DNA from 3 places in the Anoxybacillus sp. B2M1 genome. Region 3 is predicted to be linked to each of the others. Evidence: riboswitches for the same ligand, from Rfam matches in the RefSeq annotation. Region 3 holds a riboswitch; each other region holds the start of a gene.

Region 1 (3,996 bases), 1.4 Mb from region 3:
GGATGGCATGCTGATTAAACGGCCGATTGCAACAGATGGGACGCATGTGGTAGTAGGATTTGATGAGCAAGCTTATGAAAAAATTTTTGGACAAGTATAACGAATACAGTCGAGTTTTTCAAAAAAATCAGTTATTATTAAAAAGAATACATTGCTGTTGGAGGGACATAAATCATGAACACACCAAAAGAATTGCGCTATTCTGAAGAACATGAATGGGTACGTGTGGAAGATGGTAAAGTTCGAATTGGAATTACTGATTTTGCGCAATCCGAGTTAGGAGATATCGTATTTGTTGAGCTTCCAGAGGTAGGTGCGGAACTTACAGCAAACGAGCCGTTTGGCAGTGTTGAATCAGTGAAAACGGTTTCTGAGCTGTATGCCCCTATCAGCGGAAAAGTTGTTGAAATTAATGAAGAATTAAACGACAATCCTGAATTTGTCAATGAATCTCCATATGAGAAGGCATGGATGATTGTTGTTGAGCCGACTGATTTAAGCGAAATCGATCGTTTATTGACGGCTGAACAATATGAGCAAATGATTAACCAAGAATAAGATCGATTCTAGCACGCCGTGGCTAATAATGCCGCGGCGTTATATCTTTTATATGAATAGTGAATGGTTAAAGTAAGCATGGATTTTTTCTCCGATCTCAAGGCTGTTTTATTTTTGGAAGCAGGAAGGTAGAAAACAAAGAGCGAATGGAATACAATATACATAACTTCTTTTCATTAGGTGATGATCATGATGGATAAAGAAAAAGTAATTATTGTTGAGGGGCGCTCCGACAAAAAGAAAATAGAGGGCATGATTAAAGATTCCGTTGAAATCATTTGCACAAACGGGACGATCAGCCGTGCCAAATTAGATGAGTGGATTGATCAGCTGTATGATAAAGAAGTGTTTATCTTAGTGGATTCTGATGAAGCGGGAGAACGATTGCGAAAGCAGCTGCGCCGTGAATTTCCTGAGGCGGAGCATTTATATATTGATCGCATGTATCGAGAGGTGGCCGCAGCACCTAAAAAACATATTGCAACGGTGCTGCTGAGCGCTAATATTGATGTGTATGCAGATGATTGGTAAAAGGTGTGAAGAAGTGTGGAAGAAGTAACGATACAGCAATTAGATGAACTCATTCAGCAGGAGGAGTTTGTATGTTTGTATGTATATACACCGATGTGCGGCACATGCCAGCTGGCGAATCGCATGGTCAGCATTGTTCAAGAGCTAGTTTCTCATGTAGCCTTTCGGAAGACCGATATTAACTATATGCCGGATCGAGCGGTCAGCTGGGAAATTGAAAGTGTACCTTGCCTGTTGTTATTTAGAAACGGGGAAATGAAAAAGAAGTTATATGCATTTCAATCTGTCCCATATTTATATGAGGTGATTCAAGAATTGCAAAAGCCGTAATGCATGCATTTATGGATAAGAGAAGAACAAACAGTAGATGGGTCCATTTTAGATTGTGCAGAAGTGTTGGCATCCGTATAGATTGAAGCAAGCCTTTGGGGGCTTGCTTTTTTATTTAGAGTTTTTTTGACATATTTCTCGGGAAATATGAAAAATCGTGTCCATTTTCTTGATGATTTGTCGACAAGTTTATAAAGGAATTATGCCTTTTTCTATGGAAATAAATGAGAGAAAAGGATAATGGAGAGGCGGGAAAACGATGAAGATTTATGAATTAACTAAAAAATTTATGGAACGTGTACAGACGTTGCACCATCTGTTGCCGATTTTACCGGAGGAGGAACTCTACATTCGCTTTGAATGCGATGCAGAAACACTGATTTTCGCCATTTCAAAAACGGGAGTTCATCTGGCGAAGGAAGCTGATGAAAGGAAGATATTAACCATTAGAGGGTCGAAAGAGGCGCTTGTTAGTCTGTTGAAAGGTGAACTTAAATTGCAGCAGCAGCTCCGCTTAAAAGAATTAGTGGTTTCCGGTAGCTTTCGTCACATGCTTTTATTAGAATCGCTTCTTCATTTAGCTAAACCATATCGTTATGCCTCTTGAATATGAAATCACGAAATGTTATTGACATGATAAAAAAACAGTGTTATTATTCAGAAAAATAAAATAATAAACAAGTTCTTATCAAGAGTGGTGGAGGGACTGGCCCGATGAAGCCCGGCAACCGGTTTGACACGGTGCCAATTCCAGCAGGGTGTATCGCTCTGGCAGATAAGAAGAGTTAAAGGAAATTCCCCCCTCTTCTTATGATGAAGAGGGGGTTTTCATTTGATTATGAAAAGGAGAGGATGACAGTGGGCGAAAAATCATATCGTTTAGAAACGCTTGCGGTGCATGGGGGATTAAGTCCAGATCCTGTGACAGGAGCAAGAGCCGTTCCGATTTATCAATCGAACGCTTATCAATTTGCCAATACGGAGCATGCAGCCAACTTATTCGCATTGAAAGAAGAAGGGTACATTTATACGCGCATTCATAACCCGACCGCCACAGTCTTTGAGGAAAGAGTGGCACAATTAGAAGGAGGAATTGGAAGCCTTGCAGTAGCAAGCGGCATGGCCGCAATCACGCTTGCGATCTTAAATATAGCGCAAGCAGGAGACGAGATTGTGTCAGCTTCAACGCTATATGGAGGTACCTATAACCTCTTTGCCACTACCCTTCCGAAATATGGGATTAAAACGCATTTTGTTGATCCCGCTAATCCGGAAAATTTTCGTTCTGCCATTACGCCAAAAACGAAAGCGATCTTTGCAGAAACGATTGGTAATCCAAGTTTGCACGTACTAGATATTGAAGCGGTAGCCAACATTGCGCATGAGGCAGGCATTCCTCTCATTATTGATAATACGTTTGCCACTCCATATCTATGCCGTCCGATTGAGTATGGAGCGGATATCGTTGTTCATTCAGCTACTAAATGGCTGCTTGGAAACGGTACAACGCTTGGCGGCATTATTGTAGACGGAGGAAAGTTTAATTGGGATTCTCCTAAATTTCCGGGATTTACAACTCCGGATCCAAGCTATCACAATCTTGTGTATGCAGAAGCTTTAGGTCCGGCTGCTTATATCATTAAGGCTCGTGTGCAATTGCTGCGGGATCTTGGACCAGCGATTAGCCCATTTAATGCGTTTCAATTTAATTTAGGGCTTGAGACGCTTCATGTACGCATGAAAGAGCATATTGCTAACACGCGTCGGATTGTAGACTATTTAGATCGCCATCCGGCAGTAGAATGGGTGCTGTATCCTGGACACGAAAAGCATCCAGCCCAAAATTTGGCCGAAAAATATTTGCCGAAAGGAGCGGGAGCCGTTGTGGTGTTCGGCATTAAAGGAGGAAGAGAAGCGGGAGCGGCTCTCATTAACAACGTGAAGCTTTGGTCGCACTTGGCCAATGTAGGAGACGCCAAAAGCTTAATTATTCATCCAGCCAGCACCACGCATCAGCAGTTGAGCTCAGAAGATTTGCAGGCCTCGGGAGTTACGGAAGACTTGATTCGTCTATCGGTCGGCATCGAAAATGTAGAAGACTTAATTGATGATTTAGAACAGGCCATCTCCATTGCCACAGGAATTCGTTCGCTGTATTCAGAAGTGTAAAGAATAGCCGCAAACAATTGAATCGGTCATAAAAATAGTCCATTCATCTTGATGAAACAATAGTTTCAATGAAGGGTTAGAACATATCAAAAACAAGGCGTGTTGATGATCCAATAAAAGCCGACTAACATCGCCCGATTCCTCGCTTTTCTGTCGTAATCTGTAACCTCTTTGCTTGCCGGCTTGTCAGCATGTCCTTGTCATACAACGAACGTTTTGCGGGCAAAATGGGTTCGCCAGTGTGTTTGTTCGAAGGAGATGCCGAAAAGGTTGTGTTAAGCCAGAGCATTTTGAATGGATCATCGGCGCTTGTGTATGGATTCTATAATTAGGAATAATTTTTTCTGTTGACACCTTCCTTTATAGAATGATAGAATCACTTTTGTAATTTGTATAATTCTTAGATGA
Region 2 (3,996 bases), 270 kb from region 3:
AATGTTTTCCAAGCAAGGCTATAGTCATCTTGGTCAATGACGGTTACGCCGGGAATATTTAAGTCGTTGTCAAAAGCGACGACAGGAATGCCTTTGGCCACCGCTTTTTCAACAGGCCCTTTTAATGCGTCGGCTCGTCCGTGGTCCAAAAGGATGGCATCGACATTTTGCGTGATTGCAGTTTCTACGTATGAAGCCATTTTCGTTAAATCGTTATCAGCATTGTAAACTTGTACTTCTCCACCAAATTTCTGCACTTGATCTTTTACGCCAGCAATATATTGAGAGGAGAAGGTACCGATCGAAAATTGCATAATGGCCGCAATTTTAATGGGCTTTTTTAATTGACTTGGAATAGCTGCCTGCTCAGCGGAAGCGGATTCATTGGCTGTATTGTTTGTCGCCTGCTTTTCCGTGTTTTCCTGTTTGGCCGCTGGTTTAGAGCTTACAGCATCTTGTTCATTGGTGCAGCCTCCGAGCATGATGCCGAATAATAATAGGATTGCCAACCAAAATGTTTGTCGTTTTTTCATCGCTTGATTTCCTCCTTAAACAAAGCCGTCAGCACGCTTTCATAATGGCCGCTTATGATTCCTTTTTCAGTAATAATAGCTGTAATCAGCTCGTGAGGCGTCACATCAAAAGCAGGATTGTATACTTTTACTCCAGGAGGAGCGATTCGTGTTCCTGCCAGCTCGGTTATTTCTTCAGCCGGACGCTCTTCAATCGGAATATCTGCCCCTGTCTTAGTCGATAAATCAATAGTGGACAGGGGAGCCGCTACATAGAAAGGAATGTTGAATGCTTTAGCGAGCAATGCCAAGCCAAATGTACCGATTTTATTGGCGGTATCTCCGTTTGCGGCAATGCGGTCAGCACCGACGATGACAGCTGTAATATCTTTTGTCTTTATAGTTTGTGCTGCCATATTATCAGTGATCAGCGTTACATCAACGCCTGCTTGCATGAGCTCCCATGTCGTCAGCCGCGCGCCTTGCAAAATGGGTCTTGTTTCGCAAGCATAGACATGCAGACGAATTCCTTGTTCTTTCGCCAAATAAAAGGGAGCAAGCGCGGTACCATACCGAGAAGTAGCGATTGATCCAGCATTGCAGATGGTTAAAATGCGATCTCCCTCTTGAAAAAGAGAAAGGGCATGTTCACCGATGGAGCGACATGTGTTCTCATCTTCACTTTGAATACGGACTGCCTCATGAACCAATGCTTTTTTGGCATCGGCGACAGACGAAACGTTTGCAATGCTGGCCATCAAGCGGTCGAGCGCCCAAAATAAATTGACGGCTGTCGGTCTGGCACTTGCCAAATAATCACGATCCTTTTTCAGAAGGTTGCGAAAATCTTCGAGAGAATTCGTTTGATAGCTTTGTGCCGCTAATGCAAGGCCGTATGCAGCTGTGATGCCAATCGCTGGTGCACCGCGAACCTTCAATGTGGCAATTGCCTCCCACACGGATTGGATATCTTTTAATTCTAAATATTCAGTCTTATTTGGTAGCTTTTGCTGATTTAAAATGGTCAAATGTGTGTGATTCCATTCAACAGAACGCGGAATGGAGAGCAATGAATCCATATTCTTCTTCCTTTCGTTTAATGAGTGGCAGCAAATGTTTGAAAGAACAAAGAACGTATTTGTTGCACTTCATGGATCGTCTGGCGATGTAAAATCAGTTGTCGCCCGAGCTGAAGGGCAAGCTGTTTGGCATGGATGCGCGTAGGTTGATCTTCGATTCCGTCAAGATCGGCGACATGGGCTAAGCCGATCGTGCGCCGGATGACTTCGCAACCAGCAAAGCCGACCGCATCGATGAGCGTTTGCTGCAGCACGTCTTGCAACAATCCTTCGGTTTTTGCATACGGTTCTACATTGTGCTGTTCCCAAAGGGCAGCAAACGTGTGCGTAAATACATTCCATGTTTTTTCGATGTGAGCCAATAGCGGCTCATGTTCAGAACGGGACAACGCATTTAGGAGTAAATTGGCAAAAAATTGGCCGATATCAAACCCGAATGGGCCGTAAAACGCAAACTCAGGATCAATGACTTTTGTTTCTGTGTCGCTTGCAAAAATGCTTCCAGTATGTAAATCCCCATGAATGAGCGCATCGGCTTCCGTTAAAAATTTCCGCTTGAGTTTTGCTACTTCAAGATGAAGCGCACCGTCATTCCAAAGAGCCTCTACGTCACGGCGCAACTCCTCTTCAAAATTATTCGTTTCATGGTCGAAAAACGGATCAGTAAAGACGAGATCTTCGGTAATTTTACATAACTCTGGATTGATGAAATTTTGCTGCAGCTGTTTTTTCTGCTGCTGGTTCATGCCAAAGTCCGATGTGTAAAATAACGTTTTAGCGATAAACTCGCCAATGTGCTGGGAAAGAAGCGGATATGTTTTTCCAGCAATGAATCCTTTTCGTGCAATTTGCAGATGCGATAAATCCTCCATCACGGTAATCGCTAATGACTCATCTGAGTAGTATACCTTTGGCACGTATTGCGGAACGTAGTCGGCAAACGTGCGCAACGCATGGCTTTCAATGACAGCCCGCTTAAGCGTAAGCGGCCAGCTTTCACCGACCACTTTTGCATATGGTAGCGCTTGTTTAATAATGACTCCTTTCTTTGTTTGGGGATCGAATACATGGAACACAAGATTTAAGTTACCATCGCCAATTTCTTGGCAAATGAATGGTGTTCCTTCCGGAAATAAGCCTAATCGAGCAGCAAGTGCAACCGCTCCCGATTCCGTTAAAGGCTCATAGACGGATTGTTTAGAATGTGTCATCATTTGTACCCTCCTTATCATTCACTCAATCAATGAAACAATGAAAAAAACCTCTTTCGCTTTTCGAAAGAGGTTTGAAGTCGGCTTCTCCCCTCTTATCTCTCAGCGTGTTGCTGCAAGAATTAGCACCGTGCTTAACGTTGGTTAAGTCGGTTGCCGGGCTTCATCGGGCTCGTCCCTCCACCTGCTCTTGATAAGAGTTTGTTCGGTTTTATTCGAATATTTTTAACAATGCAAAACTTTTTTCAATTCGCTTGATTCGAATCATACATTCGATTTGCCAGTTTTGTCAACTGTTTTTTTGAAAATTTTTTTCGGCCGAAATATAGTGCTCCGGTCGGCGGTCTTGGAAAATAGGAATTTGCTTTCGAACTTCTTTCACTTTTGACAGCTGGATTTCGGCCATAAGAGAGCATGGATTTTCATCGGCTTCGGCGAGGATGACTCCCCATGGATCAATGACAAGTGAATGGCCAGCAAATTGATTGTTCGGATCTTTTCCAGCACGATTGCAGGCGATTACATAGCATTGATTTTCAATCGCGCGCGCTTGCAAAAGGGTGCGCCAATGTTCAAGGCGGGGCTGTGGCCATTCGGCGACCACAAACAATAACTCTGCGCCTTGGGTTGTATGGGCGCGAATCCATTCAGGGAAACGAATGTCATAGCAAATGACTCCCGCGCACAACGTTTGCTCCAAGGTAAATAAGCCGCTCGATTCACCGGATTGTAAATACAAATGCTCATCCATGAGCTGAAAGAGATGGAGTTTGCTATATTCTCCTACAATGTTGCCGTCTCGATTGACGATGTACATGGTATTGGTGATGCCGGCAGCGGTTTTTTTGGCAATGGAGCCAGCAACAATACAGACGTTGTGCAGGCGGGCGAGCTTGCTAATAAACGATTTTGTATCAGCGCCATTCTCATCAGCAATGTCGTCAAGGCGTGCGAGATCGTATCCGGTTGTCCATAGTTCAGGAAGGACGATGACGTCAACAGAACTTTGACAAACTTTTTCGATCTCTTGTTGAACGCGGCGTTTATTTTCCGCAGGATTTCCGAAAGCAATATCGAGCTGAAGACAAGCAATTTTCAATGTCATAATCGTTCACCTCAAAAAAATGTCTTTACAATTTAATTTTTACGATATATGATGTTTGACTAGAATTTCAAGAATTTTTTGAGTAGGTG
Region 3 (3,996 bases):
TGCACTCCCAATATGGCGCCAAAGGCATTTTGCAGCTTATACAGCCGCTCGGCCAGCCCGCGATCTTTGACAACCGCTAACCCGGCCACCACATCGCTATGTCCTGATAAAAATTTTGTCGCGCTATGCAACACAACATCGACGCCGAGCTCAAGCGGCCGCTGCAATGCCGGAGTCATAAACGTATTGTCTAAAAAGGTTAAACAACCGTTCGCTTTTGCCAGCTTCACAATGCCGCGAATATCCGTAATTTTTAATAGCGGGTTGGAAGGGGTTTCTACATAAATCACTTTTGTATTTGGCCGGATGTGGGAAGCGACTGCATGCAAATCCGTCATATCGACAAACGTGTACTCGATGCCAAAACGGCTTAATACTTCGGTAATCATTCGGTACGTTCCGCCGTATACATCTTCGGTCACGAGCACATGATCCCCTTTGGAAAGCAACAAAAACGCGGTCGAAATCGCCGCCATTCCCGAAGAGAAGGCAAAGCCGCGGATTCCTCCTTCCAGCTCCGCTATCGTCTCTTCAAGCGCCTCGCGCGTCGGATTTCCAGATCGGCTATAATCATACTTTCCAAACACATCAAAATCCGCTTGATGGAACGTCGAAGCGTGCTGAATGGGCACGCTGACCGCTCCTGTCTGCTCATCCACTTTCCATTTGTTATGCAATAAGTTGGTTTGAAATGAAAATGATTTTTCCATTGCGCTACACCTCTTTCATATTTTCCAAGGCCTGCGACAAATCAGCGATTAAATCCTCCACATGCTCAATGCCTACAGAAAAGCGCAATAAGCGGTTGCATACCCCATTGGCAATCCGAATCTCTTCAGGGATATCGGCATGCGTTTGCGTCGCCGGGTATGTAATAAAACTTTCAACTCCTCCTAAGCTTTCAGCGAATGTAATGACGTTTAAGCTTTGCAAAAAGCGGTTGACCCACCGCTCTTCACGCAGGCGAAAGGACAGCATGCCTCCTCTTCTTGGATACAGCACATCCGTGACCGCTTCGTGTGATGCCAAAAATTCGCTGATTCTCCGCGCATTTTCTTCATGTTGCCTCATTCGCAGCGCCAGTGTTTTCATGCCGCGAATCAACAGCCATGAATCAAATGGCGACAGGACCGCGCCGATTGCGTTGTGATACTCGGCCAGCCGTTGACAAAGAGGCTCACCCTTTGCGACGACGAGACCAGCGAGCACATCATTATGACCTCCTAAATATTTTGTTGCGCTATGGATGACGAGATCCGCTCCGTGGCGAATCGGCTGCTGGATCACAGGCGTATAAAACGTATTATCCACAATCAAAAGCAGCCCGTGGCGTTTGGCCAGTTTCGCCACCTCGTCGATGTCTGTCTCCTGCATAAGCGGGTTTGTCGGCGTTTCTAAAAAAATCGCCTTTGTGTTTTTCGAAATCGATTTCTCCACTAATTGTATGTCGCGAAAGTCAACATAATGAAACGCTAAGCCGTACTTTCTCCAGCCTCTTTCAAATAGCCGATACGTTCCTCCATATAAATCGGCAGACACTAAAAATTCATCACCGCTTTCAAACAGGGAAAGCACCGTCTGAATCGCCGCCATTCCCGAACTGAATGCATACCCTTGATCTCCTCCCTCCAGTTTAGCAATGGCTTCTTCTACAATTTTGCGCGTCGGGTTTCCGGTACGGATGTAATCAAATCCTGTTGATTGACCAATTCCCTCATGGCGATAAGCGGTGGAAAAATAGACAGGCGGATTGACGGTTCCTGTCAGCTTCTCGCTTCTGTTGCCAATCTGCGCCAGTAAGGTTTCTACTTTTTCCATCCTTTTTTCTCCTTCCTTTCCTCCAATAAAAAAAGCCTTCTTTAAGAAGAAGACTTTTACAGATCAACAAAAGCGCTTCTTCTTATCTTTCGAATTGAAACCAATTCGCTGGATTTAGCACCTGACCGATATCGGCTGGTTGCTGAAGCTTCACTGGGCCAGTTCCCTCCGCTTCTCTTGATAAGAATGAACGACGATATGGAATTTTCTGATTTTCTATCAATTTACATGATTTTCTGATAATTTGCAAGCTTTTTTTTACTGCGCGGTATATCCTCCATCGATCACAACGGCCTGCCCGGTAATTCCCTTTGCTTTTTCGCTTGCTAAAAAGAGCGCATAATCGGCCACTTCTTTCGTTGACAGCAGGCGCTGCTGCGGCACAAGCGGATAAATGACTTCCTCTAATACATGCTCAAGCGGCACGCGGCGTGTTGCGGCCAAATCGGCCAGCTGGTTGCGTACAAGCGGCGTATCGACATATCCCGGGCATAAAGCGTTCACTGTAATACCATGAGCGGCTCCTTCTAGAGCAGCTACTTTGGTTAGGCCAATGACCCCATGTTTCGCGCTATTATACGCCGCTTTGCCGGCAAAGCCGACCAAACCGTTAATCGAGGCCATATTGATAATCCGGCCATAACGCTGCTGCTTCATGATGGGAAATACATGCTTTATCGCCAAAAACGGCGCAATAAGCATGACGCGAATCAGTTTTTCAAACGATTCGGAAGGAAATTCTTCAATCGGCGCCACATGCTGCAGCCCAGCGTTATTCACTAAAATGTCAATCCGGCCATAACGAGAAACAGTTTGAGCCAACATTTGTTTGATTTCCTCTTCTTTTGTTACATCACACTTCAGTCCCCATGCATCCCAGCCTTGTGCACATAACGATTCGGCTGCTTTTTGGACAGCCCTTTCATTGATATCACTAAGAACGACTTTCGTGCCATGCTCAGCAAAGCATTTGGCGATTTCAAAGCCGATTCCTTGCGCCGCTCCTGTTATGAACAATACTTGATCGTCTACCATTTTTCATTCCTCCTCGTTCATATCCCTAGTCCTAATGAGAAAAGAATAATCGCAAGAATCGTCCCAAGAGCAGGTACAATAACCGTTAAAGCCCCAACCGCGCCATATGCCTCGCGGTGCGTTTCACCGCAAATCGCTCGAATCGTTGTCACGACATAGCCATTATGCGGCAAAGAATCCAAAGCTCCTGACGAAATCGCGACCACCCGATGCAGCGCTTCAGGATGGACTCCCATATCCAAATAATGCGGAGCGAGCAACGGAAGAGCAATAGCCTGACCTCCTGATGACGAGCCGGTTAGGCCAGCGATGACACTGACAGCAATAGCGCTGCCAATTAATGGACTGCCTGGAATACTGGTAATCGCGTGCACGGCATCCGTAAACGCTGGAACGGCTTTCGCCACACCGCCAAAACCGACGACGGCCGCCGTATTTCCAAGCGCGATCAATGCGCCTAAAGTTCCCTCAGAAACAGCCCCGCTAAAGTTTTGGAAATAGCGGCGATTGAGAGCATATACCGCAATGACTCCGCCAAGAAGCGCCACGATTAATGCCGATTGCTGCAACGAATGATGGAAAACAAAAGCAATTACCAACACGACAAGAAGCGGAATAAACCCCAAAATAGGAGGCGGCAATTCCCTTGTACCGTCCAGTGGATCTCCCTCTCTTGCTACAAATTTCTCTCCTTTTGCAACCGCTTTCATCACCATGCGCTTTAACCACCAATACCCGAAAATCGCCATGAAAATGGAGACAATGATGCTAACTTCCCAACCTGCATACGGCGATGTTTTTAAATACTCAATGGGAATCCAGTTTTGAATTTCCGGCGAACCAGCTGATGTCATCGAAAACGTCACGGACCCAAACGCTAATGCCCCCGGAATAAAACGCCGCGGCAAATTCGCTTGTTTAAATAAACTGACAGCCATCGGATAAACGGAAAACGCTACGACAAATAGGCTGACACCGCCGTATGTCAGTACGGCGCAGGCAATTACAACCGCCAAAACCGTTCGCTTCATGCCAAGCTTTGCGACAATCCATTGTGCTACACTTTCTGCCGCTCCGCTATCCTCCATGACTTTTCCAAAAATGGCGCCAAGTAAAAACATTAAATACCACGATTGAATAAAG

Evidence for each region. A riboswitch is a leader RNA that binds a small molecule or an ion and turns the genes downstream of it on or off. The one in region 3 is predicted to bind S-adenosylmethionine.
Region 1: linked by a shared signal. The riboswitch ahead of GFC28_RS15335 (O-acetylhomoserine aminocarboxypropyltransferase/cysteine synthase family protein) and the one ahead of GFC28_RS08470 (methionine biosynthesis PLP-dependent protein) in region 3 are both predicted to bind S-adenosylmethionine.
Region 2: linked by a shared signal. The riboswitch ahead of mtnK (S-methyl-5-thioribose kinase) and the one ahead of GFC28_RS08470 (methionine biosynthesis PLP-dependent protein) in region 3 are both predicted to bind S-adenosylmethionine.

What each region holds. Positions count from the first base shown of each region.
Region 1 covers NZ_CP015435.1:3,152,352-3,156,347, forward strand. The annotation lists gene GFC28_RS15310 (arsenate reductase family protein) at 1-100, shown strand, start outside; gene gcvH (glycine cleavage system protein GcvH) at 175-558, shown strand; gene GFC28_RS15320 (toprim domain-containing protein) at 742-1,089, shown strand; gene GFC28_RS15325 (thioredoxin family protein) at 1,105-1,419, shown strand; gene GFC28_RS15330 (SCP2 sterol-binding domain-containing protein) at 1,679-2,026, shown strand; SAM riboswitch class I at 2,102-2,201, shown strand; gene GFC28_RS15335 (O-acetylhomoserine aminocarboxypropyltransferase/cysteine synthase family protein) at 2,272-3,588, shown strand.
Region 2 covers NZ_CP015435.1:1,492,125-1,496,120, reverse strand. The annotation lists gene GFC28_RS07215 (sugar ABC transporter substrate-binding protein) at 1-533, opposite strand, end outside; gene mtnA (S-methyl-5-thioribose-1-phosphate isomerase) at 530-1,591, opposite strand; gene mtnK (S-methyl-5-thioribose kinase) at 1,609-2,802, opposite strand; SAM riboswitch class I at 2,895-3,002, opposite strand; gene GFC28_RS07200 (carbon-nitrogen family hydrolase) at 3,092-3,907, opposite strand.
Region 3 covers NZ_CP015435.1:1,759,848-1,763,843, forward strand. The annotation lists gene metC (cystathionine beta-lyase) at 1-710, opposite strand, end outside; gene GFC28_RS08470 (methionine biosynthesis PLP-dependent protein) at 715-1,818, opposite strand; SAM riboswitch class I at 1,898-2,005, opposite strand; gene GFC28_RS08475 (3-hydroxybutyrate dehydrogenase) at 2,077-2,853, opposite strand; gene GFC28_RS08480 (GntP family permease) at 2,871-3,996, opposite strand, start outside.